DNA from 3 places in the Pseudoxanthomonas sp. LjRoot206 genome. Region 2 is predicted to be linked to each of the others. Evidence: riboswitches for the same ligand, from Rfam matches in the RefSeq annotation. Region 2 holds a riboswitch; each other region holds the start of a gene.
What was found. Region 2 has a riboswitch for cobalamin ahead of btuB (TonB-dependent vitamin B12 receptor). Riboswitches for the same ligand answer to the same signal wherever they lie in the genome.
Positions count from the first base shown of each region.

Region 1: another riboswitch for cobalamin. It lies ahead of metE (5-methyltetrahydropteroyltriglutamate--homocysteine S-methyltransferase); the one in region 2 lies ahead of btuB (TonB-dependent vitamin B12 receptor).
Region 3: another riboswitch for cobalamin. It lies ahead of AC04MD_RS14605 (ribonucleoside-diphosphate reductase subunit alpha); the one in region 2 lies ahead of btuB (TonB-dependent vitamin B12 receptor).

Region 1 covers NZ_JBGFFI010000004.1:337,949-345,744, forward strand. Annotated here, with positions in the region: gene AC04MD_RS14615 (S9 family peptidase) at 1-367, opposite strand, end outside; gene AC04MD_RS14620 (acyl-CoA thioesterase) at 655-1,062, shown strand; gene AC04MD_RS14625 (nicotinamidase) at 1,188-1,814, opposite strand; gene metE (5-methyltetrahydropteroyltriglutamate--homocysteine S-methyltransferase) at 1,914-4,205, opposite strand; cobalamin riboswitch at 4,404-4,637, opposite strand; gene AC04MD_RS14635 (hypothetical protein) at 4,681-5,223, opposite strand; gene AC04MD_RS14640 (serine hydrolase domain-containing protein) at 5,393-6,613, shown strand; gene AC04MD_RS14645 (hypothetical protein) at 6,689-7,006, shown strand; gene purU (formyltetrahydrofolate deformylase) at 7,021-7,796, shown strand, end outside.
Region 2 covers NZ_JBGFFI010000002.1:351,310-359,105, forward strand. Annotated here, with positions in the region: gene fabA (3-hydroxyacyl-[acyl-carrier-protein] dehydratase FabA) at 1-279, opposite strand, end outside; gene dinB (DNA polymerase IV) at 493-1,566, shown strand; gene AC04MD_RS06270 (DUF2218 domain-containing protein) at 1,574-1,867, opposite strand; gene btuB (TonB-dependent vitamin B12 receptor) at 1,973-3,859, opposite strand; cobalamin riboswitch at 3,987-4,205, opposite strand; gene AC04MD_RS06280 (TfoX/Sxy family protein) at 4,455-4,823, opposite strand; gene AC04MD_RS06285 (GAF domain-containing protein) at 4,820-5,305, opposite strand; gene AC04MD_RS06290 (TMEM175 family protein) at 5,360-6,121, shown strand; gene bioD (dethiobiotin synthase) at 6,126-6,791, shown strand; gene AC04MD_RS06300 (phasin family protein) at 6,904-7,296, opposite strand; gene queD (6-carboxytetrahydropterin synthase QueD) at 7,454-7,796, opposite strand, start outside.
Region 3 covers NZ_JBGFFI010000004.1:326,984-334,779, reverse strand. Annotated here, with positions in the region: gene AC04MD_RS14605 (ribonucleoside-diphosphate reductase subunit alpha) at 4-2,355, opposite strand; cobalamin riboswitch at 2,629-2,844, opposite strand; gene hglS (2-oxoadipate dioxygenase/decarboxylase HglS) at 3,018-4,382, opposite strand; gene AC04MD_RS14595 (sterol desaturase family protein) at 4,456-5,307, opposite strand; gene AC04MD_RS14590 (EF-hand domain-containing protein) at 5,317-5,610, opposite strand; gene AC04MD_RS14585 (hypothetical protein) at 5,722-6,246, opposite strand; gene ompR (osmolarity response regulator transcription factor OmpR) at 6,440-7,159, shown strand; gene AC04MD_RS14575 (ATP-binding protein) at 7,156-7,796, shown strand, end outside.

The sequences.
Region 1 (7,796 bases), on a different contig from region 2:
CGGACAGCACCATCACGAAGATCTGCGGCTTGTCGATGGAGGTCGCGACATAGGCGATGCGGCGACCGTCCGGCGAGAACACCGCGTCGCGCGCACCGACGTCGCGGGCCACCAGCAGCCGCTGGTCGACGATCGCGCCGCGGTCGTCCAGGTGCGCCAGCCACAGCTCGCCGTTGCGACGGTCCTGCGCGCGGTCGAACGTGGCGCGGGTGAACAGCACGCGCTTGCCGTCGGGCGAGACGACCGGATTGGTCACCATCGACAGCGCGTAGATGTCCTCCGGCTTGATGGGCTCCTTGGCGAAGGCGGGAACCAGGCAGGTAGAGGCGAGCGTCGCGACCAGCGCGAAAGAGAGGGTGGTCTTCATGCCTGCAGCCTACCGGGGCCGGAGGCATCCTCGCAACGCGCATGACGCCTGACGTACTGCCATCCTGACGCAGTCGGCTGTTGTAGGAGCGACGTCAGTCGCGACCACGGCAACGAATGCCCCAAGTCGGCGCATGGTGTGGGGAGATGAAGGCACACGTCATTACACCTTGTTGCTCGAACAGTGGACGATTCGTTCATGCGGTCGCGACTGACGTCGCTCCTACACCAGCCCATGACGTGCCCGCGCTATGCTTCCGGCAGCAAGATGCGAACCGGAGCAACCCGATGTCCGAACTTCCCAACGCCGAAGCGCGCCCCACCGAAGCACGGCTGCTGCACATGGTCTTCCCCGACCACACCAATCACCTGGGCACGCTGTTCGGCGGACAGGCGCTGGCGTGGATGGACATGTCGGCTTTCATCGCCGCCTCGCGCTACGCGCGCACCACGGTGGTCACCGCGCGCTCGGAACAGGTCGACTTCAACCAGCCCATCCACAAGGGCGACCTGGTGGAAGTGGTGGCGCGCGTGGTCAAGGTCGGGCGTAGCTCGATGAATGTCGACGTCGAAGTCATCACCGAGAACCTGCTCACCGGCGAACGCAAGCTGTGCACGCGCGGCCACTTCGTGATGATCGCGCTCGACCCGCTGGGCCGACCGACCCAGGCACCGCCGTTGACACCCACACCGTAGGGCGGGCTCAAGCCCGCCGTCGTACGGCTTGGATCATCGTGAGGTTGATCGGAGAAGTGCGCCCCGATGCTTGCCATCGCGAGCGTCGGGATGGCAACGGCGGGCCTGGGCCCGCCCTACGTGCGTTAGATGGCGATGCCAGCGGCTTCGAGCGCGGCCTGCGTCGGCGCATCGCCTGACGGCGTGACCGGACGGGTCAGGTCCCACAGGAAGCGCACGCGGAATCCGGCCGTGGCCGCATCCTGCGCCGACCACAGCACGCAGTAGTCGCGCGCCAATCCGCAGACGTGGACCTCTTCGATGCCGCGCTCACGCAGCCAGCCGGCCAGGCCGGTGGTCGGTCGCGTGCCATCCGGCCCGTGGTTTTCCTGGAAGGCACTGTACGAATCAACCTGCGGGCGCGTGCCCTTGCGCAGGATCAGGTCGGCCGGCGTCCAGTCCACGTCCGCCGCCAGCGCCGAACCCGGCGTGCCCTGCACGCAATGGTCCGGCCACAGCACCTGCGGCTGGCCGTGCAGCGCGATCGTGTCGAAGGGCGAGCGACCTGCATGGCTCGACGCGAAGGAGGCATGCCCCGGCGGGTGCCAGTCCTGCGTCGCCACGACGGTGGTGTAGCGTCGCGAAGCCAGCAACGCCGCGATACCGGGCACGATGGCGTCGCCGTCGTGGCAGGCGAGCGCGCCGCCCGGCATGAAGTCGGGCTGCAGGTCGATGACCAGCAGGGCGATGGACGGAGCGTACGGCGTCGACATGGCAGCAGCAGGAATCCGGGGCAGCGACGTGCAGCCTAGCAGCCGCGTCGTCGCGGTGCCTTGCGTTCGCGCAAGGCACCGCGCTTCGCTCCGCCTGCGTTACGCCGCGCGGACCAGTCCGGCCCGCAGCGCGTGCGCGGCCGCCACCATCCGCGTCAATGCCTCGCGCACTTCCGGCCAGCCACGCGTCTTCAGTCCGCAGTCCGGGTTGACCCAGATCTGCTCCGGCGCCAGCACCGCGCGCGCCTTCTCCAGCAGGTCGATCATCTCCCCGCTGGTCGGGATGCGCGGCGAATGGATGTCATAGACACCCGGCCCGATCTCGTTGGGATAGTGGAACTTCACGAACGCATCCAGCAGTTCCATGCGCGAACGCGAGGTCTCGATGGAGATCACGTCGGCGTCCATCGCCGCGACTGCGTCGATGATGTCGTTGAACTCGGAGTAGCACATGTGCGTATGCACCTGGGTGTCGTCGGCCACGCCGGCAGCGGTGATGCGGAAACATTCCACGGCCCAGTCCAGGTAGGCCTGCCAGTCCACGCGACGCAGCGGCAGGCCTTCGCGCAGGGCCGGCTCGTCGATCTGGATGACGCGGATGCCCGCGGCTTCCAGGTCCAGCACTTCGTCGCGCAGGGCCAGCGCGATCTGCCGGCAGGTCTGTGCACGCGTCTGGTCGTCGCGCACGAACGACCATTGCAGCACCGTCACCGGCCCGGTCAGCATGCCCTTCATCGGCCGGTCGGTCAGCGACTGTGCGTACTGCGACCAGCCCACCGTCATCGGCGCGGGACGCGACACGTCGCCGTAGATCACCGGCGGCTTCACGCAACGCGAGCCGTAGCTCTGTACCCAGCCGTTCTTCGTGAAGGCGAAGCCGTCCAGCTGTTCGCCGAAGTATTCCACCATGTCGTTGCGCTCGAATTCGCCGTGCACCAGCACGTCGATGCCGATCGCTTCCTGGATGCGCACGCAGCGCTCGGTCTCCTCGCGCAGGAACACCTCGTAGTCGGCATCGGACAACTTGCCGCCCTTGTTGCGTGCGCGCGCATCGCGCACCTCGTGGGTCTGCGGGAACGAACCGATGGTGGTGGTCGGATACGCGGGCAGCCCCAACAGTTCCGCCTGCGCGATGCGCCGCTGCGGATACGGCGAATCGCGGTCGACGTCGCCCGCCTCCGGCGACGCCAGCCGCGCCGCGACTTCGGGACGATGCACGCGCGCGGACTGTCGACGCGATTCGATGCGGTCGCGGGCCAGCGCGAGTCCGGCATCGGCGGCGCGCGGATCCTGCAACGCGTCGGCCAGCAGGCGCAGTTCTTCGATCTTCTGGCGCGCGAAGGCCAGCCACGACTTCAGGTCGATCGGCAGTGCCTTCTCGCCCGCGAGGTCCACCGGCACGTGCAGCAGCGAGCACGACGGCGCCAGCCACAGGGCGTTGTCGCCCACATGTCCTTGTGCGTACTTCGCCAGGATCAGCGCATTGTCGAGATTGGTCCGCCAGATGTTGCGGCCATCCACCAGCCCCGCCGACAGCACGCGTCCCTTCGGCAGCTGCTTCAGCACCTCGTCCAGCTGTTCCTTGCCGCGCACCAGGTCGACGTGCAGGCCGTCGACCGGCAGCGCGCAGGCCAGCGGCAGGTTGTCGCCGAGGCGGCCGAAGTAGGTGGCGAGCAACAACGACGGCCGCGTGCCTTTCGCGAGCGTGGCGTACGCGCGCAGGTAGGCATCGCGCGCAGCATCGTCCAGGTCGAGCACCAGGCAGGGCTCGTCGATCTGCACCCAGTCGGCACCGGCGTCATGCAGCTTCGCCAGCAGCTCCGTGTACACCGGCAGCAGGCGGTCGAGCAGGGCGAGTCGGTCACTGCCGTCCACCGTCTTCGCCAGCAGCAGGAAGCTCGCCGGCCCCAGCAGGACCGGCCGTGCGGCGTGGCCGGCGGCGCGCGCTTCCAGGAATTCCGCGACCGGCTTGTCGCCGCGCAGGCGGAAGTCCTGGCCGGCGTGCAGTTCCGGTACCAGGTAGTGGTAGTTGGTGTCGAACCACTTGGTCATTTCCAGCGCGCGCAGGTCGGTGCCGTCGCGCTGCACGCCGCGCGCCAGCGCGAAGTAGCTGGCGAGCGGGTCGGCATCCGCCAGCGCGCGATAGGCGTCGGGGATGGCATCGAACAGGAAGGCGGTGTCCAGCACGTGGTCGTACAGCGAGAAGTCGTTGCACGGCACGACGTCGGCGCCGGCGTCGCGCTGCAGCTGCCAGTGGCGATGGCGCAGGTCGCGTGCGGTGGCTTGCAGGTCGTCGGCGGTGGTGTCGCCGCGCCAGTAGCTTTCCACGGCGGATTTCAGTTCGCGCTTCGCGCCGATGCGCGGGAAGCCGAGGGTGGTAACGGTGGTCATGGTGCGTGTCCTCATGCGTGGCGGATGAGGAACGAAGGAACCGCGCGCCGGACCGGAGCCCGCCACGCCAGCGACCTTCGCCCCCGCGGGCGAGCCGGAGTGCCGAAGTCGGGCGCAGGAGGACGCATCCGGGCGGGCGGGCGCGGACACGGGCTCCGGCCACCTCCCCTCGGAAGCTCCAGGTCAGTCGGAGGACGGTCGTGTCCTCCGGCCAGGGCAGGTCTTCGGGCTCATGGACGGGCGCGGGTGCGCGGGCCTACTTCCCGCCGCTTCCCGGTCCGCGTGGACCAGTGCTGTTGGCGAGGTTCGTTTCCAAATACCGCTGCGGGGCAGCGCCGGAATAGGCCCATGGAACAGGCCGCACCGGCTTCCCTTTTAATTCCATCGCTTCATTGGGATGAAGCGATGGAAACCTTGACGGGGCGAACGTTACGCCCGGGCCAGCGGGGCGTCAAGCGACAGGTCGGTGACGGTCTCAGCGTTCGGCGATCGAATAGACGGCAATGATCCGGTAGGGGCCGGGCTCTGCGTTCTTGAACCCACCACCCTCCAATACGTTGACCGCCGCTTCAAACGTCGGCAGCAGGCAGTGCGGATTGGTTGCGATGTCGGCGGCGAGACCATTGCAAGAAAGTGGGGAGCACTCCGGGCCAGCACCCGCCCAGAACGAGATGACATCGAATCCTTCCAAGGTCGCGTTAGCCGGCAGCTCGACGTTGACGTCATCGTGAAAGGGACCGAACGGTTTCCATGTTCCGGTCTCGCCATCGAACTCGAGGTCGTGCGCCTCGTAGTAGAAGAGCCGCAGGCCCTCCAGCGGGATCACCTGCTCGTCCGCCAGTGCGCGCATGATCGCGGGAGCATCGAACAGGAAGTAGCCGTTGTGCTTCCAGAAATCGATGTAGTCGGTGAAGTTGTCGTTGACGCACGCGCCCAGCGAATAGATGTCCGACACACCTGGCAGTTCGAAGCCCACAGGAGCCTCGACCCGCTTGTACATGTAGCCGATGGGTCGCATGAAACACCTGTCATTCCTAGAAGGCGGGAGGATACTTCGGATACCTCGTGTTTCCCTGGGCTGGGCGGGATCGACCTGACTTGTTCGTCCTGAGGGATCAATGCTTCGTCGACGCAGGCCCATGATGACCCTCGTGACACCGCCCGAGTCCCCCTCACGACGTCGTTGGATGGCGACTGCCGCCGCCGCGCCCCTTGCCGCCGCCGCATGGCCACGCCTCGCTTCCGCCGCCGCATGCGACGACGCGGCGAACTGGATCCCGCCCGACGCCTTCCTCGCCGACCTGCCCCGCCTGATGCAGGCATTGCGCGTGCCCGCCATCGGCATGGCCGTGGTCGAGCGTGGCGAAGTGGTGTGGTCGCGCAACCTCGGCGTGACGAATGCGGAAACGCGGAAGCCGGTGGCGGACGACACGCTGTTCGAAGACGCCTCGCTCAGCAAGCCGGTGTTCGCTTACCTGGTGCTGCAACTGGCCGACCAGGGCGTGATCGATCTCGATGCACCGCTGGTGCGCTACCGCAGGATGGATTACCTGGCCGACCACCCGTGGGTGGACCTGGTCACCGCGCGCGACGTGCTGCGCCATTCCACCGGCATGCCGAACTGGCGCAAGGATCCGGCCAACGAAGAGCTCGTGCCGGCGGTGAAGCCAGGCACGCGCATCGACTACTCGGGCGAAGCGATCTTCTGGCTGCAGCTGGTGGTCGAGACGCTCACCGGCGAGAGCCTGGACGCATCGATGCAGCGCCTGCTGTTCGGCCCGGCCGGCCTGCGCGACAGCAGCTACACGTGGAGCAGGGATCTCGCCGCGCGCTCGGTGTACGGCCACCGCGCCGTCGAGGATGAAGAGACCGGCATCCCACCACAGATGCTCCGCGACACCTGGAACGCGGCGCAGATCGTGGCGGACCGCTGGGGCAAGCCGCTCGCCGCGTGGCGATGGGAGGACGCCGTGCGTGCGCTGCCCGAGGTGCAGGCCATCACGCCGAAAGGTCTAGTGAACTGGCCCGGCGACCTCCTCGCCAATGCCGCCGCCAGCCTGCGCACCACGCCGGCCGACTACGCCCGCTTCATGGCGCTGATGGTGCGTACGCCGCGCGCGCCGTGGCAGATCACCGGGGCGACGCGCACCGCGATGCTGACGAAGCAGATCGACGTTCCCGGTCGCTGGACCGACAAGGGCCTGGGCTGGAACCTCGAAGCCACGCCGCGCGGCCCGGTGTTCTACCATTCGGGCAGCAACGGCGGCATCTTCAAGAACTTCGCCCTCGGCGACGCGCGCGGCCAGCGCGCGCTGGTGGCGCTGACCAACGCCGGCAGCGGCAACGTGCTGTACCGGCGCGTGGTGCGCGCCGCCACCGGCCACGACCTGCTGGCGTTCGACCTGTGAACGCCGCAAGCGCGCAGCGCGCTCGTCGGCAGATGTGTTAAACAGCGATCCTGCCCCGCATCAGGATCCGCTGCCATGGCCTTGACCCGTCCCTACTGCCGTCCGTCGCTTCGTTGCCTCGGTATCATCGCCACCACAATCGCGCTCTCCGCCTGCGTCAGCACGCCGGGCCCGCAGGTCGCGGGCAGCGGGACCTGCAAGGACGCCTCGCTGGGCTGGGCCGTGGGGCAACCGGCGGACGAAGCGAACCTGCGGCGGCTGTCGAGCGAAAGCGGCGCCGGACTGGTCAATCCGATCGGCCCGACGACTGCGGTGAAGCACGACGCGCGCAGCGACCGCCTGCGCGTCTACATCGACACGCAGAACCGCATCACCGCCGCCCGCTGCGAATAGTCCCGTCCTCTCCGATGCGTCGCGACCACATCCTCACGCTGTCCTGCCCGGACCGCACCGGCATCGTCTACCGCGTCACCGGCCTGCTATTCGATGCCGGCTGCAACATCCTCGATGCCCAGCAGTTCGGCGACGACGAATCCGGCCGCTTCTTCCTGCGCGTGCACTTCGACCTGCCCGCGACGGTCACCGCCGACGGACTGCGGGCGCTGTTCGCGCCGCTGGCCGACGCGTTCGCGATGGAGTGGCAACTGCACGATGCGCGCCGCAAGGCGCGGCTGATGGTGCTGGTCAGCAAACAGGGCCACTGCCTCAACGACCTGCTGTTCCGCGTGCACAGCCGGCAGCTGCCGGTGGAGATCGCCTGCGTGGCGTCGAACCACGACGACTTCGCGGCGCTGTCGCAGTCCTACGGCGTGGCGTTCCACCATCTGCCGGTGTCGGGCGACAACCGCGGCGAGCAGGAGCAGCGCATCGTCGACCTGGTCGAGCGCGAGAACATCGACCTCGTCGTGCTGGCGCGCTACATGCAGATCCTCTCGCCTGACCTGTGCGATGCGCTGGCCGGCCGCGCCATCAACATCCACCACAGCTTCCTGCCCAGCTTCAAGGGCGCCAAGCCGTACCACCAGGCGCACCAGCGCGGGGTCAAGATCATTGGCGCCACCGCGCACTACGTGACGCGCGACCTCGACGAAGGCCCGATCATCGAGCAGGACGTCGCCCGCGTGGACCACGCGATGACGCCGAAGGACCTGGTGCGCATGGGCAGCGACATCGAATCGCTGGT
Region 2 (7,796 bases):
AAAGAAGCCGGTCAACTGCCACATCGCATCCAGGCCCAGGCAGCCCGGCATCACCGGATCGCCGAGGAAGTGGCACTGGAAGAACCACAGGTCCGGATGGATATCGAGTTCGGCACGCACCATGCCCTTGCCGTGCGCGCCGCCGTCCTCGCGGATCTCGGTGATGCGGTCGAACATCAGCATCGGGTCGTTGGGCAGGCGGCCGCTGTCGGGGCCGAACAGTTCGCCGCGTGCGCTGGCCAGCAGCTGTTCGCGCGTGAAGGAAGCAGGGGTGTTCATTGCGAGGTCCGTTTTGCGAGGCGCAAATAATGCACACATGTGCATACGCTTGTCTTGACGCAAATCAACCCGGTTTTTCCATACGCCTGCGTACCATCGGCGCGACGCAATTGCGGCAAGGGTTTCGCGCGTCCTGTCCGCGACTCCACACGCAGCCGTATCGTTCGCATCCGCATCCATGCGATCGCGTACGGCGGCCGATATCATCGCGTGATGCGCAAGATCATCCACATCGACATGGACGCCTTCTACGCGTCGGTGGAGCAGCGCGACGATCCGTCGCTGCGCGGACGGCCGGTGGTGGTGGCGTGGCGCGGCGAGCGCTCGGTGGTATGCGCGGCGTCGTACGAGGCGCGCGTCTTCGGCGTGCGCTCGGCGATGCCGGCGGTGCGCGCGGAGCGGCTGTGCCCGCAGGCGGTGTTCGTGCCGCCGGACTTCACGCGCTACAAGGCGGTGTCGCGGCAGGTGCGCGAGATCTTCCTGCGGCATACCGACCTGGTCGAGCCGCTGTCGCTGGACGAGGCCTATCTCGATGTCACCGCGCCAAAATCCGACCTGCCGACGGCCACCGCCGTGGCCGAGACGATACGCGCGCAGATACGCGAAGAGACGCAGCTCACGGCATCGGCGGGCGTGGCGCCCAACAAGTTCCTCGCCAAGATCGCGTCCGACTGGCGCAAGCCGGACGGACAGTTCGTACTGCGTCCGCACCAGGTCGAGGCGTTCCTGACGCCGCTGCCGGTCGAGCGCATTCCCGGCGTCGGCAAGGTGATGCAGGGCAGGCTCAATGCCGACGGCATCCGCACGGTGGGTGATCTACGCGCGTACTCGCAGCATGAGCTGGAGACGCGCTACGGCAGCTTCGGCGGCGGGCTGTACCGGCGTGCGCGCGGCATCGACGAGCGGCCGGTGGAACCGGACCAGCCGGTGCAGTCGATCTCGTCCGAGGACACGTTCGCCACCGACCTGCTGTTGTCCGAGCTCGAACCGCACATCCTGCGCATCGCCGAAAAGGCGTGGACCGCCAGCCGCAAGACCGAACGCGTCGGCCGCACCGTGGTGCTGAAACTGAAGACCGCGCAGTTCCGCATCCTGACGCGCAGCTTCACGCCGGAATCGCCGCCGGCCTCCGCGCAGGAGTTCATCGATATCGCGCTGGCCCTGCGCGAGCGTGTGGATCTGCCGGCTATGACGCGATATCGCCTGGTCGGCGTGGGGCTTTCGGGGTTCCGCGATCGCGAAGACAGCGTCGTGCAGGCGGGCCTGTTCGACCCGCAAGAGGCCTAGGCGCTGCTCAGGCGGCGCGCCAATCGAAGGCGAGGTCTTCGTTGCGCTCGAAGCGGCGCAGGTGCGAGGCGATCACGCCCTGCAGGCGCTCGCGTGGCTCAACGTCCGGCTGGTGCAGCGTGATGACGAGCGCATCGCCGTCCACGGCGAAGTCGGCGGGGCCGAGATCGCCGAACGGAATGCGGGCGTGGTGGTCGTCGGGCCGGTCGATCTCGAACGTGTGCCGCCACTGGTTGCACAGCGTGCGCAGCAGTCTGGCGGGATCGGACGGGAGGACGGTGACGGAGGACGTGGGAGTCATCGACGGATCGCAACAGGGGGAGTGCTCCTGTTTACGTCCGGGCATGCAGGTCGACAAGGCCGGCAACGGAACAGTCCATTGCCGGCCTCCGGTTCAACGCGCGGCTCAGTCGCGCGCGCTGTAGCGCAGGCTCAGGCCGTACTCGCGGCCGGGCTGGTTGTACCAGGCGATCGTTTCGTACTCGCGGTCGAACACGTTGCTGGCGCGCGCCTGCAGCGACCATTCGTCGGTAATCGCGTACTCCAGGCGCAGGTCCAGCGTGCCGTAACCGGCCAGGCGGACGCTGTTGGCGGCGTTGTCGTAGCGGTGGCTGGCGCCGTAGCCGGTCACGCCGATGCGGAAGTCGCCGAACGCGCGGTCCACGTCGAGGCGCGCCGTGTTGCGTGCGCGGCGTGCCAGCAGGTTGTCGTAGTTCGCGCCGGCGGTGTGGTTTCGCGGGTCGGTGTGGCTGATCTGCGCGGCGATGTCGAAGCCGGCCAGCGTCACCGCGCCGGTCAGTTCGAGGCCGCGGATGCGCGCTTCGTCGGTGTTCGCCGGCAACCAGTTGCTGTCCAGCGCGATCAGGTCCTCGATGCGCGTCTCGTAGACGTTGACGCCCCAGTTCCACGCATCGCCGTACTGCGACAGCCCGATGTCGAGGGTCTTGGAGCGCTCGGGTTCCAGCAGCGCATTGCCGGAGAACGGGTAGTACAGGTCGTTGAAGGTCGGCGCCTTGAAGCCGGTGCCGGCATTGACCGTCAGCTTGAAGCCGCCGCCGAAGCCGAGGCCCCAGCCCAGGTTGCCGGTGACGTGGTCGCCGAACTGGTCGTTGTCGTCGTTGCGCAGGCTGGCCTGCACCTGCTGCGCGCCGAAGCGGCCCTGGTACTCGATGAACACGCCGGTGTTGTCGCGGCTGTCCACGGGCACGCCGATGGTGTCGTTGACGAAGTCGACGCTGCTGGTGACCTCGTCGCGCTGCCAGTCGGCGCCGGCGCTCAGCAAGTGCTGCTCGCCAAACGCGAAGTCACCCTGCAGCGACGCCGTATCGCGGCGGGTGTCGAACGTGCTGACGTCCTCGCGGGCGGCGCCCGTGCCGTCGTTGAAGTAGTTGTGCGACTTGTCCGACGCGCGACCGACCTGCGCGGTCAGCGTGGTGGCGGCGGACGGCTTCCAGGTCAGCTTGCTGCCCAGCACCTGCTGCACGTTGTCGGCTTCGTTGCCGCCGTAGATGCTGCCGTCGAACTCGTTGAAGGCGTCGGCGTTCAGTGCGTGGCCTTCCAGGGTCAACGCATCGGTCAGCTTGTAGCCGGCGCGGACATTAAGGGAGACGTTGCGGTAGCCGTCGTCATCGGGCTCGTCGGTGAAGCAACCCTGGAACAGCGTGCCCGACCCGCGGCAGGCGTTGATGCCGTCGGTTTCCTGGTACGCCGCATTGGCGCCGATCCAGCCACGCTCGCCGCCGTAGGCGAAGCCACCGCTGGCTTCGCGCAGGTTGTTGCTGCCGCCACCGATGCGCAGTTCGCGCGACAGGCCCTGGGTGCCGCGGCGGGTGAAGATCTGGATGACGCCACCGATCGCTTCCGAGCCGTACAGGCTGGAGCGCGGACCGCGCACGATCTCGATGCGTTCGATCTGGTCGACCGGCAGGTCCTGGAACGACGCCAGGCCGGCGGTCGCCGAGCCGATGCGGATGCCGTCGACCAGCACCAGCACATGGTCGGACTCGGTGCCGCGGATGTTGATCGTGCTCAGCTTGCCCAGGCCGCCCTGGTTGGTGAAGCCGATGCCGGCGCGGCCCTTCAGCAGATCGACGAGCGAGCGCGACTGGCTGCGCTCGATCTCCTCGCGAGTGATGAGCTGGGTCGGCGCCAGGCTGTCCTGCAGCGCGACGTCGGTGCGCGTGCCGGTGACAACGACTTCGTCCAGGTCGGTGGCGTCCTGCGCCTGCGCGGCGAACGGCAGCGCCAGCGCGACCGCGGCGGCCAGAAGGGAAAGGGAATGACGGCTGTGCATCGGATTCAACTCCATCGCGCGCCCCGCGCGCATTGTTCGGCGTGGAGTTGCGACGACGGAGAGGGAACGTTGCGGACAGCGCAGCAGGCGAACGGCGGCGCGGCACGCCGCGACGCCCTCCGCATCGCAACCAGTGGACTCCCAGGCCGGTCTCCGGGCTTGCGAAGGCGTGCCGTACACGCTGCCGGGGCGCCTTCCCATGCGTAGTCGCACAGTGGCCGATGCCGCGGTTGTCTTCGCCTACCGTTGCGGGGGCAGCGCCGGAATGCCGCCTGAGCGGGTCACCGGCTTCCCGTTTCAACCCTTGGCGGAAACACCGCAGGTCACCTGAAAGCGCGCGCAGTATACGCGGGACGACGCGCTTCGCGCCCACGGGGCGGCCCCATCCGGGCAATGCCCTGTAGAAGCGGGCCATGCCCGCGACGCTTTTGTCCGGAATGTCCCGGTGCGGAAGCAGGCCGGCTCGCGATGTTTCTGCGCCGGGTGCTGCGCGAAAGGCATCGCGCCCATGGGGCGCTCCTACAGGCGTGTCTTGCGCGTCACTCGGAAGGCTTGCTCATGTAGGAGCTGGCCATGCCCGCGATGCTTGCTGGCGTCAGTCGTCGCCGCGCGAGTCGAACAGGTTCAGCGACGGCCCGGTGTCTTCCTCGCGCTCGGTGTGCGTTGTGGTCACGGGCCCGGCGGCAGGACGGCCGCGCGGCGGTGGCAGCAGGGCGGCAGCGGCGTCGTAGGCCACCAGCAGCTCGCTGCGGCGGTCTTCGGGCAACTGCTGCCAGTGGCAGTCCAGCAGCGCGCCTTCCAGCGCGTACAGCAGGTTGAGGCTGGGGCGGAAGCCCGCGCGCTTGACCCGGATGAAGGCTTCCACCGCGCCCACCGACTCCAGGTCCTCCTGCGTGCGCAGGCCGACCTGGCGCAGCCAGGCGGCGGACTTGGGGCCGATGTTGCGCAGCTTGGTGCCTGTCATGTCAGCGAATCCACGAAGATGGCGGCGATGCGTTCCATGCCCGCCTGGTCGTCGGCATCGAAGCGCGCCAGGCGTGGGCTGTCCAGGTCGAGCACACCGACCAGTTCGTCCCCTTTCACCAGCGGTACCACCAGTTCCGAGCGGGAAGCCGAATCGCAGGCGATGTGGCCAGGAAAGGCGTCCACGTCGTCCACGCGCTGGGTCTGGCGGGTGCGTGCGGCGGCTCCGCAGACCCCCTTGTCCAACGGGATCCGCACGCAGGCTGGTAAGCCTTGGAACGGACCGACGACCAATTCCCGGCCATCGAAGAAATAGAAGCCCGCCCAGTTGAAGTCCGGCAGTGCGTGGTACAGCAGCGCGGCCAGGTTGGCGGCATTGGCGATCCGGTCCGGTTCGCCGGCCAGCAGGGCACGGGCCTGCTCGGCCAGCTGGGCGTATTGTTCCGGCTTGCTGCCGGTGAGCGTTTGCGAGGCGAATGACATGCGGCCGATTCTACTCCGCGCATCCGCGGGAGGGCCCGATATGATGAGTCACATATGCAAGGCCCGAACGGGCAACAGGGGACCATGGGCATGCGCGGCGACGAGGACGAAGCAGGGTGGCGCGGCCATGGAGTGACGCGACTGGAGGCCTTCGTCGACGCGGCCTTCGCGTTCGCGGTCACCCTGCTGGTCATCTCGGTCGAGCGCATTCCCGACAGCATGGCGGGCCTGCTGCAGGCGCTGAAGAACGTACCGGCCTTCGCTGCCAGCTTCGCGATGGTGGCGATGTTCTGGTACGCGCACGTGCGCTGGAGCCGCCGTTACCGGCTGGGTAGCGTGCCGGCCACGCTGCTCAGCCTGCTGCTGGTGTTCCTGGTGCTGGTCTACGTCTATCCGCTGCGGCTGCTGTTGGGCACCTTCTTCGGCTGGATCACCGGCGGCTGGCTGCCGATGCCGCTATCCGACGCGAACGGGCCACGGCCGCTGGCCTTCATGTTCGTCTTCTATGGCCTGGCGTTCGCGTCGATGTCCGCCTGCATCGGCGGTCTGTACGTGCTGGCCTGGCGAGCGCGTCGCCGGTTGGCGTTGGATGCCGAGGCGGCATCCAACGCCGCCGGAGAAGTCGCCTCGCACGCCTACTTCGTCCTCGTCAGCCTGGTGTCGGTGGTGATCGCGCTGCTGCTGACCGAGCAGTCGCGGTCGTGGCAGGTCGCACTGCCGGGCTGCGTGTACTTCCTACTGTCGTTCGCCGGCCTGGTGCACGTGCGTGGCCAGCGCTGGAGTGCCCAGCGCTGGCCGGAGCGCGCGGATGGATAGGCCGATGGACCGGCTGTTCGTCAGCGGCACCGATACCGGCGTCGGCAAGACCGTCGCCAGCACCGCGCTGCTGCATGCGTTCCGTGCGCGTGGCCTGCGTGCCGTCGGCATGAAGCCGGTGGCCAGTGGCTGCGTGCCGACGGCCGACGGCTGGCGCAACGACGACGCGCTCGCATTGCAGGGTGCCAGCGATCCGGTGCCGCCCTACGGCGATCTCAATCCCTACGCGCTGCCCGCGCCGCTGGCGCCGGAGATCGCCGCACGCGACGCCGGCGTGGACGTGCAGCTCGGCGTGCTGGTGTCCGCGTTCGAGCGCCTGCATCCGCGGGCCGACCTCGTCCTGGTGGAAGGCGTCGGCGGCTGGGCCGCACCGCTGACCGCCACGCTGGACCAGCGGCACCTGGTACAGGAGCTGCGCCTGCCGGTGGTGCTCGTCGTGGGCATGCGGCTGGGCTGCATCAACCATGCGCGGCTGAGCGCGCGGGCGATCCAGGACGACGGTGCGCGACTGGTGGGATGGATCGCGAACGAAGTTGATCCCGACATGGAGCGCCGGGACGAGAACTTCGCCCTGTTGTCGGTGCGCATGCCGGTGCCTTGCTGGGGCCGGCTGCCGTATGCGCCGGACACCGATGCGCGTGTGCTGGCAGCCCATCTGTCGGTGCCCTGACGCGGGTCTCACGCATAAAAAACCCGGCAGCGTGGGGGCTGCCGGGTCGGCCTGCGCGGAGGGAGGGGGAGCCGCGCAATAAACGATGTACGTCTTGTCTTGCGGGCGCGTCTTACTTGCCCTTGGCGGCCTTGGTCGCCTTGGCCACGGAGGCCTGGACGTTGTCGGTCGCGGTCTCGAACTGCGTCTTCACCAGCTGGCCGAAGGCTTCACCGGTCTTCAGGCTCAGGCCGAACACTTCCTGGCTGGCGGCGACGACGCGCTCGGCATTGTCCTTGGCGACCTGCAGGCCCTTCGGCCACAGGGTCTTGTAACCGTCGAGGTCGCGGGTTTCGGCCAGTTCGCCGAAGAAGGCGCTGGTGGCGTCGATGTTCTTCTCGAAGGTCTTCAGCTGCACGCCGAACACGGTCTCGGCGCTTTCCAGGGCCAGGCGGTTGGCGCGCGAAGCGGCGGCGGCGAACTGCTGCGTGAACTGGCTGAAGCTTTCGTTGAATTGCGTGGTCATGGCGGACTCCTGAAAGGGGATTTCCTGTCTGTTGCGACGCAGCATAGACCCGTCCATGTTGCAGTGCAATAACCGGCGTATGGAAATCCGACGAACGGTCAGGAGCCGTTAAAAATCAAACGCTTGTAGGAACTGGTATGAAACCGGTTCCATGCCTTCAGGCACCGTTGTAGCGGCTGCCGGATGTGCAGGTCTCGTGCACCACCACGGCGCTCAGCAGCGGCAGGACCGGCTTGGCCTGGTCCCAGATCCACGCCGCCAGCCGTTCGCTGGTGGGGTTCTCCAGGCCGGGGATGTCGTTGAGGTAGTGGTGATCCAAACGCTCGTAGATCGGCTTGAAGGCCGCCTTCACGTCGGCGAAGTCCATCACCCAGCCCGCCTGCGGATCGACCGGGCCGGACAGGTGCAGTTCGATGCGGAACGAATGCCCGTGCAGGCGCGCGCACTTGTGGCCTTCCGGCACGTGCGGCAGGCGGTGCGCGGCTTCGATGGTGAAGACC
Region 3 (7,796 bases), on a different contig from region 2:
AGGTTACTGGCACGCCTCGCACGCTTCCGGGTTCTCCAGCGAGCAGGCGATGGCCTCGGTTGGCGTGTACTCGCGCTTGGGCTCGGTGGCCGCGACGGTGCTGACCGTTGTCTTCGCGATCTTCGTCGCCGGGCGCGAGCGCAGGTAGTACGTGGTCTTGATGCCTTGCTTCCACGCGTACATGTACATGGACGACATCGCGCCGATGTTCGGGCTCTCCATGAACAGGTTGAGCGAGGCCGACTGGTCGATGAAGGCGCCGCGGCCGGCCGCCATGTCGATCAGCGAACGCATCGGCAGTTCCCACGCGGTGCGGTAGACCTGCTGCAGCGCTTCCGGCACCTGCGCCAGGCCCTGCACCGACCCTTCGGACAGCTTGATCGCGTCGCGCGTTTCCGGCGTCCACAGGCCCAGCTTCTTCAGCTCGTCCACCAGGTAGCGGTTGACCTGCAGGAAGTCGCCCGACAGCGTCTCGCGCTTGAACAGATTGGACACCTGCGGCTCCACGCACTCGTAGCAGCCGGCGATCGAGGCGATGGTCGCGGTCGGCGCGATCGCGATCAGCAGCGAGTTGCGCAGGCCGTGTTCCTTGATGCGCTCGCGCAGCGCGTCCCAGCGCTCCGTGTTCTCGGGCACGACGTTCCAGGCATCGAACTGCAGCTCGCCGTTGGCGGCGCGGGTGTCGGCGAACGATGGATGGCGGCCGCGTTCCTGCGCCAGTTCCACCGAGGTTTCCAGCGCGTGGAAATAGATGGTCTCGGCGATCTTCGCCGACAGCGTGCGTGCTTCGGCGCTGTCGAACGGCAGGCGCAGCTTGAAGAACACGTCCTGCAGGCCCATGCAGCCCAGGCCGACCGGGCGCCAGCGCAGGTTGCCGCGGCGCGCGGTTTCGATCGGATAGAAGTTCAGGTCGATCACGCGGTCCAGCTGGCGCACGGCCAGGCGCACGGTCTCGGCGAGCTTGTCGAAATCGAACCAGGTGCGGCCGTTGTCCGGATCGCGGTCGACGTGCTTGGCCAGGTTGATCGAGCCGAGGTTGCACACCGCGGTCTCTTCCGCCGAGGTGACCTCGAGGATCTCGGTGCACAGGTTGGACAGGTGGATCACGTTGCCGGCGCGCAGCGTCTGGTTGCTGGCCGCGTTGCACTTGTCCTTGAACGTCATCCAGCCGTTGCCGGTCTCGGCCAGCGTGCGCATCATCCGGCCGTACAGCTTGCGGGCGGAGATGGTCTTCATCGCCTTGCCCTGCGTTTCGGCCTGCGTATAGGCGAGTTCGAACGCCGCGCCATACAGGTCGGTCAGTTCCGGCACCACGCGTGGATCGAACAGCGACCATTCCTGGTCGGCCTCGACGCGCTTCATGAAGAGGTCCGGGACCCAATTCGCGAGGTTGAGGTTGTGCGTGCGGCGCGCCTCGTCGCCGGTGTTGTCGCGAAGTTCCAGGAAGTCCTCGATGTCGGCGTGCCAGGTTTCCAGGTACACGCAGGCAGCGCCCTTGCGCTTGCCGCCCTGGTTGACCGCGGCGACCGAAGAGTCCAGCGTCTTCAGCCACGGCACGATGCCGTTGCTGTGGCCGTTGGTGGACTTGATCAGCGAGCCGCGCGAACGCACGCGCGTGTAGCTCACGCCGATGCCGCCGCTGAACTTGCTCAGCTGGGCGATGTCGCCGTACTTGGCGTAGATGGATTCCAGCGTGTCCTGCGGCGAGTCCAGCAGGAAGCACGACGACAGCTGCTCGTGCGTGGTGCCGCTGTTGAACAGCGTCGGCGAGCTGGGCAGGTAGTCCAGGTTGCCCATGCGGCGGTACAGGGCCATCGCTTCCGGCACGTCCTCGCTGAGCGCGCAGGCGATGCGCAGGAAGAACTGCTGCGGGGTCTCGATGACCTTGCGCGTGTGCGGGTGGCGCAGCAGATAGCGGTCGTACAGCGTGCGCAGGCCGAAGTAGTCGAAGTGCAGGTCGAGCGAGGCGTCCAGCGCGTCGTTGAGCTTGCGTGCGTTGGTCTGCACGAAGTTCAGCAGGCGGTCGTTGATCAGGCCGACCTCGTGGCCGCGGGTCACCGACTGCGAGAACGCGTGGATCTCCTGGCCGGTGACCTCCTTGGCGATGTAGGCGGCCAGCAGGCGTGCGGCCAGGCGGCTGTACTCGGGCTCTTCGCCGGTCAGCAGCGCGGCGGTGCGGATCGACAGCTCGTCCAGTTCGCGCGTGCTGGCACCGTCGTACAGGCCGGAGATGGTGCGGGTGGCCACGCGCATCGGGTCGATGGCGTGCAGGCCTTCGCAGTTGCGCTGCACCGCGCGCACGATCTTGTTGAGGTCCACCGGCTCGCGGCCGCCATTGCGCTTGGTCACGCTCATCGCGGTGGCGGTGGGCGGGGGTGTCAGCGAGAACGCGTCCTTCTGGGACGGGGTGGTGCCGGCGTCGGCGACGGCGCTGTCGATCTGGGTCACGAAGTTTCTCCATGCGTGGTGCACGCGGCGGCCCGTCCCTCGCGGGGTCGCGTCAGGCCGGATGGAGAGTCACAGTGGGGAAGCGGCGTCGCAGGGACCGAGACCACGCAGACGGACTGCGGGCGCCCTGCTTCGCCAGCCATCTCCCCCCGGAGATTCCGCGGCCGGCACCGCGCGGTGTGCATCGCGCGGCTGTCGGCAGGTCTTCGGACTCATGGGCGCGGAAGGCAGGCCTTCCTCCTAGTCCGCCGCTTCCCGAGGCCAAGCCTCAGTGCTGGTGGCGGGGTCGTTCCCAATTACCGCTGCGGGGCAGTGCCGGAGTGGCGCGAGGCGTCACCGGCTTCCCTTTTCATCCGGAGGCTAGCCACCGCCGGAACCGACAGCCACAAGATAGTGGGGGGTCCGGGAGGCGTCAACACCAAATGTAGTGTGGAACAGCGGGCGTCGGCAGGGCGCGGGTTTCACGGTTTGCAGTGCGCCGTAGGGTGGGCCTCGGCCCACCATCGCACGCGTTCGGCGTCGTGGAGCTGCGACGATGACGTCATTCGGTTCTTGTCGCGAGGCCCGCCCTACGACCGCAGCGCCGCGATCGAGGCGTCCTGCGCCTGCGCGTACAGGGCGAACGGGTCGTGGATCTTCGCGCCCAGGGCGGCTTCGAACGCGTCCTGGTTGGCGTGCGCGTCGTACGCGCGCTGTTCGCCGCCGCCGAGGTTGGACTGGAAGATGCCCGCGGCGCTGACCGGCAGGAAGTCCTCGTAGACGATGGGATCGACGACGGCGTGGCCCGCCTCGACCAGCGCGTCCGGCGTCATGCCCGCGCGCTCGGTGGCCGGCAGGGCGGTGCCGCTGTCGGTCAGGCGGTAACGGAAATAGCCCAGGCCTTGCTGGCGCAGCGTTGTCTCGTCGTCCGGGAAGGCCGCGAACGCCTCCGCCAGTCGCTGCGGATAGTCCGCCGACGTATTGCCCGCACCGCCGGCCTGGCGCACCTGCGCCAGCAGGCGGTCGTAGAGTTCGCGGCCGGCCGGCGTCAGCGCCAGCCCGCGCTGTTCGATCTCGCCGAAGCGCGCGCTGTGGCTGCCGGGCACCAGCGTGCCGGTGGCGTCGGGGAAGGCGACTTCCTCTTCCAGCGCCTTGAAGCTGGTCTGCCGCAGCAGGATCGGCACCGCGCGGCGCGGCGGGCCTTCGATCTGCGCCTTGGCCTGGATGCCGCGCGCCAGCATCGCGGCCTGCGCGGCGTCGATGTCCAGCGTGCGCGGGGTGAGGTGGTTGATGTGCGGGCCGCGGAAGCTGACCACGTCGGCGACCAGCCGGTGCAGGCCGAGCAGCGCGCGGTACGTGTCCAGCGCCACCGTGGCATCGCCGTGCCAGCGGAAGGTTTCCAGCACCTCGGCGACGAAGCGCTGCGCATCCGCGTCGTCCAGTCCGCCATCGCGTTCTGCCTGCGCGACCAGCGCACGCGCGCCAGCGGTGAAGATGTCGCGCCTGGCGAGGATCTTCTCCGCTTCCGCGCGCAGTGCTTCGTCCGCGATCAGCTCCAGCCGCAGCAGCGAGGTGAAGATGCGGAACGGATTGGCCGCCAGCGCGGCTTCCGTCAGCGGGCGGAACGCGGTGGCGTGCACCGGTACGCCGGCCACGGTCAGGTCGTAGTAGCCGACCGGATGCATGCCCATCAGCGCGAACACGCGGCCCAGCATCGCCAGCTCGGCCGGCGTGCCGACGCGGATCGCGCCATGGCGCTCCAGGTCCAGGCGCTCGGTTTCCGCATTGCGCTGCAGGCGCGCCCCCAGCGCGGTATCCCGCTGCAGCGTCGCGTCGTTGATCTCGCCGACCAGCTCGATCAGGTCGCCGTACAGCGGTACCTCGGCGCGATACATGTCGGACATGGCCTGGGCGAACAGGCTGCGGATGCGGTCGGGCGTAACGAAGGCGGTCATGGGGCTCGGCGTGCGGGCGGCGTGGGGCCGCCGGGGGCGCATATTGTCGCCGCCCCCGCGCACGCGGGCCAGTTCAGCGGTCGGCGTCGGCGCCCGGCACGTAGCCCGGCGGACCGAACAGCGTCCGCGCCACCTCGCCCGGTCCACGGGCGCGGCGCAGGTCACGGGCCAGCTTGGCCCAGGCGTGGAAGGCGATCTTCACCGGGTTGTAGCTGCGCACCGGCTCCACCAGACCGTAGCGGATCGGCACGTCGGGCTGCGCTTCACGGCAGGTGCCGAACAGGCGGTCGAACACGATCAGCACGCCGCCGTAGTTGCAGTCCAGGTAGTCGGGATTGCTGGCGTGGTGCACGCGGTGGTGCGAGGGCGTGTTGAAGACGAACTCGATGGCACGCGGCAGCCGCGGCACCAGTTCGGTATGCAACCAGAACTGGTAGAACAGGTTCGCCGCCAGCGCACCGACCACGTATGGCACCGGAAATCCCAGCCACACCAGCGGGCCGAAGAATACCGCCGCGCCGGTCAGCTTGCCGGTCCAGCCCAGCCGGTAGGCCGTGGACAGGTTGTACTGCTCGGCCGAGTGGTGCACCGAATGGTTCAACCAGAACCAGCGCACGCGGTGGTCGGCGCGGTGCATCGCGTAGTAGCAGAGTTCCTGGCCGAGGAAGAGCGCGAACCAGTGCCAGGCCTGGTCCATCGCGATCGTGGTCAGGCGGAACTCCCAGATCGCGAACAGCAGCACGCCGACCACGCCGCCCTGGAGCAGCAGTCCGAGCAGCGCGCGCCCGACGGCATCGCCGAGCGAGGCCCAGTAGCCCTTCCAGTCGTAGCGGCGTCCTCGCCGCACCAGCCAGGCGGCCTCCACCGCCGCGATCAATGCCAGTACCAGCAGCGGCAGGCCGGCGAAGGCGCGCAGGCCGTCCATGGCGCTGCCTTACTGCCCGCGCCGACCGGCCATCTTCTGGCCGGCGTCACGCAGTTCCTCGGGCGAGAGCTTGCCGTCGCCATTGGCGTCCAGCGTGTCGAAGCGCTTGGCCACGCGCGGCAGTTTCGCCTCGGCCTCGGCCTTGTCGATCAGGCCATCGCCGTTGGCGTCGGCGTCCTTCAGGCGTTCGAGCAGCGTCGCCTTCTGTTCGTCGGTGAGCGTGCGCTGCTGCGCGGTGGCGGGCGCCGCCAGCGCGAACACGGACAGCGCGGTGGCGAAGGGAAGCAGGATGGAACGGGACATCGGTATCTCCATGGGGGAAGAGGGGCAGGCGCGGCGGTGCGGGACTGCATCCGTGCGGCGTAGGGGGTTCGCCAGTCCGCCGCGCCTGCTTGAAACGCATGCAGAAGCGGCTCAGTGGCCGCGCGGGCAGGTGATGGTTTCGCCGCTGGCGTTCGTGCAGGTGCCGGTATGCGTCACCGTGCCGCCGGACACCGTCGTGCTGCCGGTGTAGCCGTTGCCGTTGGCGCCCGTGGCGGTGGTGTCGCGCGCGCCGCTGACGTTGCCATCGGCATCGCGGCCGATGCCGCCGCTGGTGCTGGCGGTGCCGCCGTTGGGGCCGTTGGCGTAGGCACTGCCCTGGCGGCCGGCGCTGCCGTCGGCGTTGCGGTAGGCGCTGCGCTCGTAACCGGCGTTGCCGCCGTTGGTGCCGGCGATGCTGCCGCTGCGCGAACCGGTGGCATTGCCCTGGCCATCGGCCTGCCACGCACGCTGGCGCTGGCTGTCGAAGCGCGCGTTGTTGCGGTCGACGGCGACGCTGCCGCCCTGCGCGGTGCGCTGCACGGCGCGGCTGCGCTCGCGGGCTTCGGCATGGTCGGCGAACGTGGTGGTGGCGCACAGGGCGAATACGGTGGCGATCAGGAACGGGGTCTTGCTCACGGCGGAATCCTCGTCGGGGATGGGGTGGCCGCACGGGGGAAGCGGCGGCAGGACCACGGTAGGCGGCGCCACGGCCGCAGGTGTGTCGGACTTGCCAGCGGATGTGTCTGCCACGGACGTCTGAAACATCTGCTTACACACCGGCCCGCGACGGGGTTTGCGGGCCGTCGCGACGGCGGGCGATAGTGGCTGCATGGACGAGACTTCCCCCCGCCTGCTGCTGGTCGACGACGACGTGCGCCTGCGCGAGCTGCTGCAGCGCTACCTGCAGTCGCAGGGCTTCGAGGTGCGTGGCGTGGGCGATGCGGCGCAGTTGCGGCAGGCGCTGGATCGCGGCCACTTCGACCTGATCGTGCTCGACCTGATGCTGCCGGGCGAGAACGGGCTGGAGATCTGCCGCCGCCTGCGCGGACAGGGCGATGCCACGCCCATCGTGATGCTCACCGCGAAGGGCGACGAGATCGACCGCATCGTCGGGCTGGAGATCGGTGCCGACGACTACGTGCCCAAGCCGGTCAATCCACGCGAACTGCTGGCGCGCATCCGCTCGGTGCTGCGTCGCACGCGTCCGGTGGCCGGTGCGCCGCAGGCCGAGGGCGGCGAGGTGGTGTTCGGCCCGTTCCGCCTCGACCTCGGCCGGCGCGAGCTGACCCGCGACGGCGCGTTGCTGCGGCTGACCAGCGGCGAGTTCGCCGTGCTGTCGGTGCTGCTGCGGCATCCGCGTCAGTCGCTCAGCCGCGACCGTCTGATGAGCCTGGCGCGCGGCCGCGAGCACGAGGCCTTCGAGCGCAGCATGGACGTGACCATCGCGCGCCTGCGCCGCCTGCTGGAAGATGATCCGCGCCAGCCGCGCCTGATCCAGACGGTGTGGGGCGTGGGCTATGTGTTCGTGCCGCCGGAGACCGTGGCATGAAGGCGCCCGTGCCACGCAGCGTGTTCGGCCAGCTGGTGCTGGTGATCGCGCTGGTGCTGGTCGGTGCCGGCGTGCTGGCGCTCCTGCTCGGCCGCGAACTCGCCACGCGCCCGGCGGCGGACCAGTTGTTGCGCGCGATGCAGGGCTTCGCCGAGGTGGTGGAAGCGCTCGACCGCCACCAGCCGCATGCGCGCACCGTGCAGCAGCTGCGCGATGCTGGGCTGGAGGTGCGCACGACGCCGCCCGCGGATGCGCGGCCCCGCTTCGCGCCGTTGTTGCGCGAACTCCGCGAACAGGCCGGCGACACGCTCGGCACCGGGCGCGCGCTGCGGATCGACGCGGACCGCCGTTCGCGGGTGATCTGGCTGAAACCGGCGACGCGCGAACCGATGTGGGTGGCGTTCTCCTACGACCGGCCGATGACCGGCGCGCGGCGCTTCCCCATGCTGATGCTGGTCGGCTGCGTGGTCCTGGTGTGGCTGGCGGCCGCGTACTACGCACGCCGATTGGTGCAGCCGTTGCGCGAACTCGCCGCCGCCGCCCCGGCCATCGTGCGCGGCGACGCGCCACCGCCGGCGCATGCACGCGGACCGCGCGAAGTCGCGGAACTGGCCCAGGCGCTGGGCGACGCCAGCCG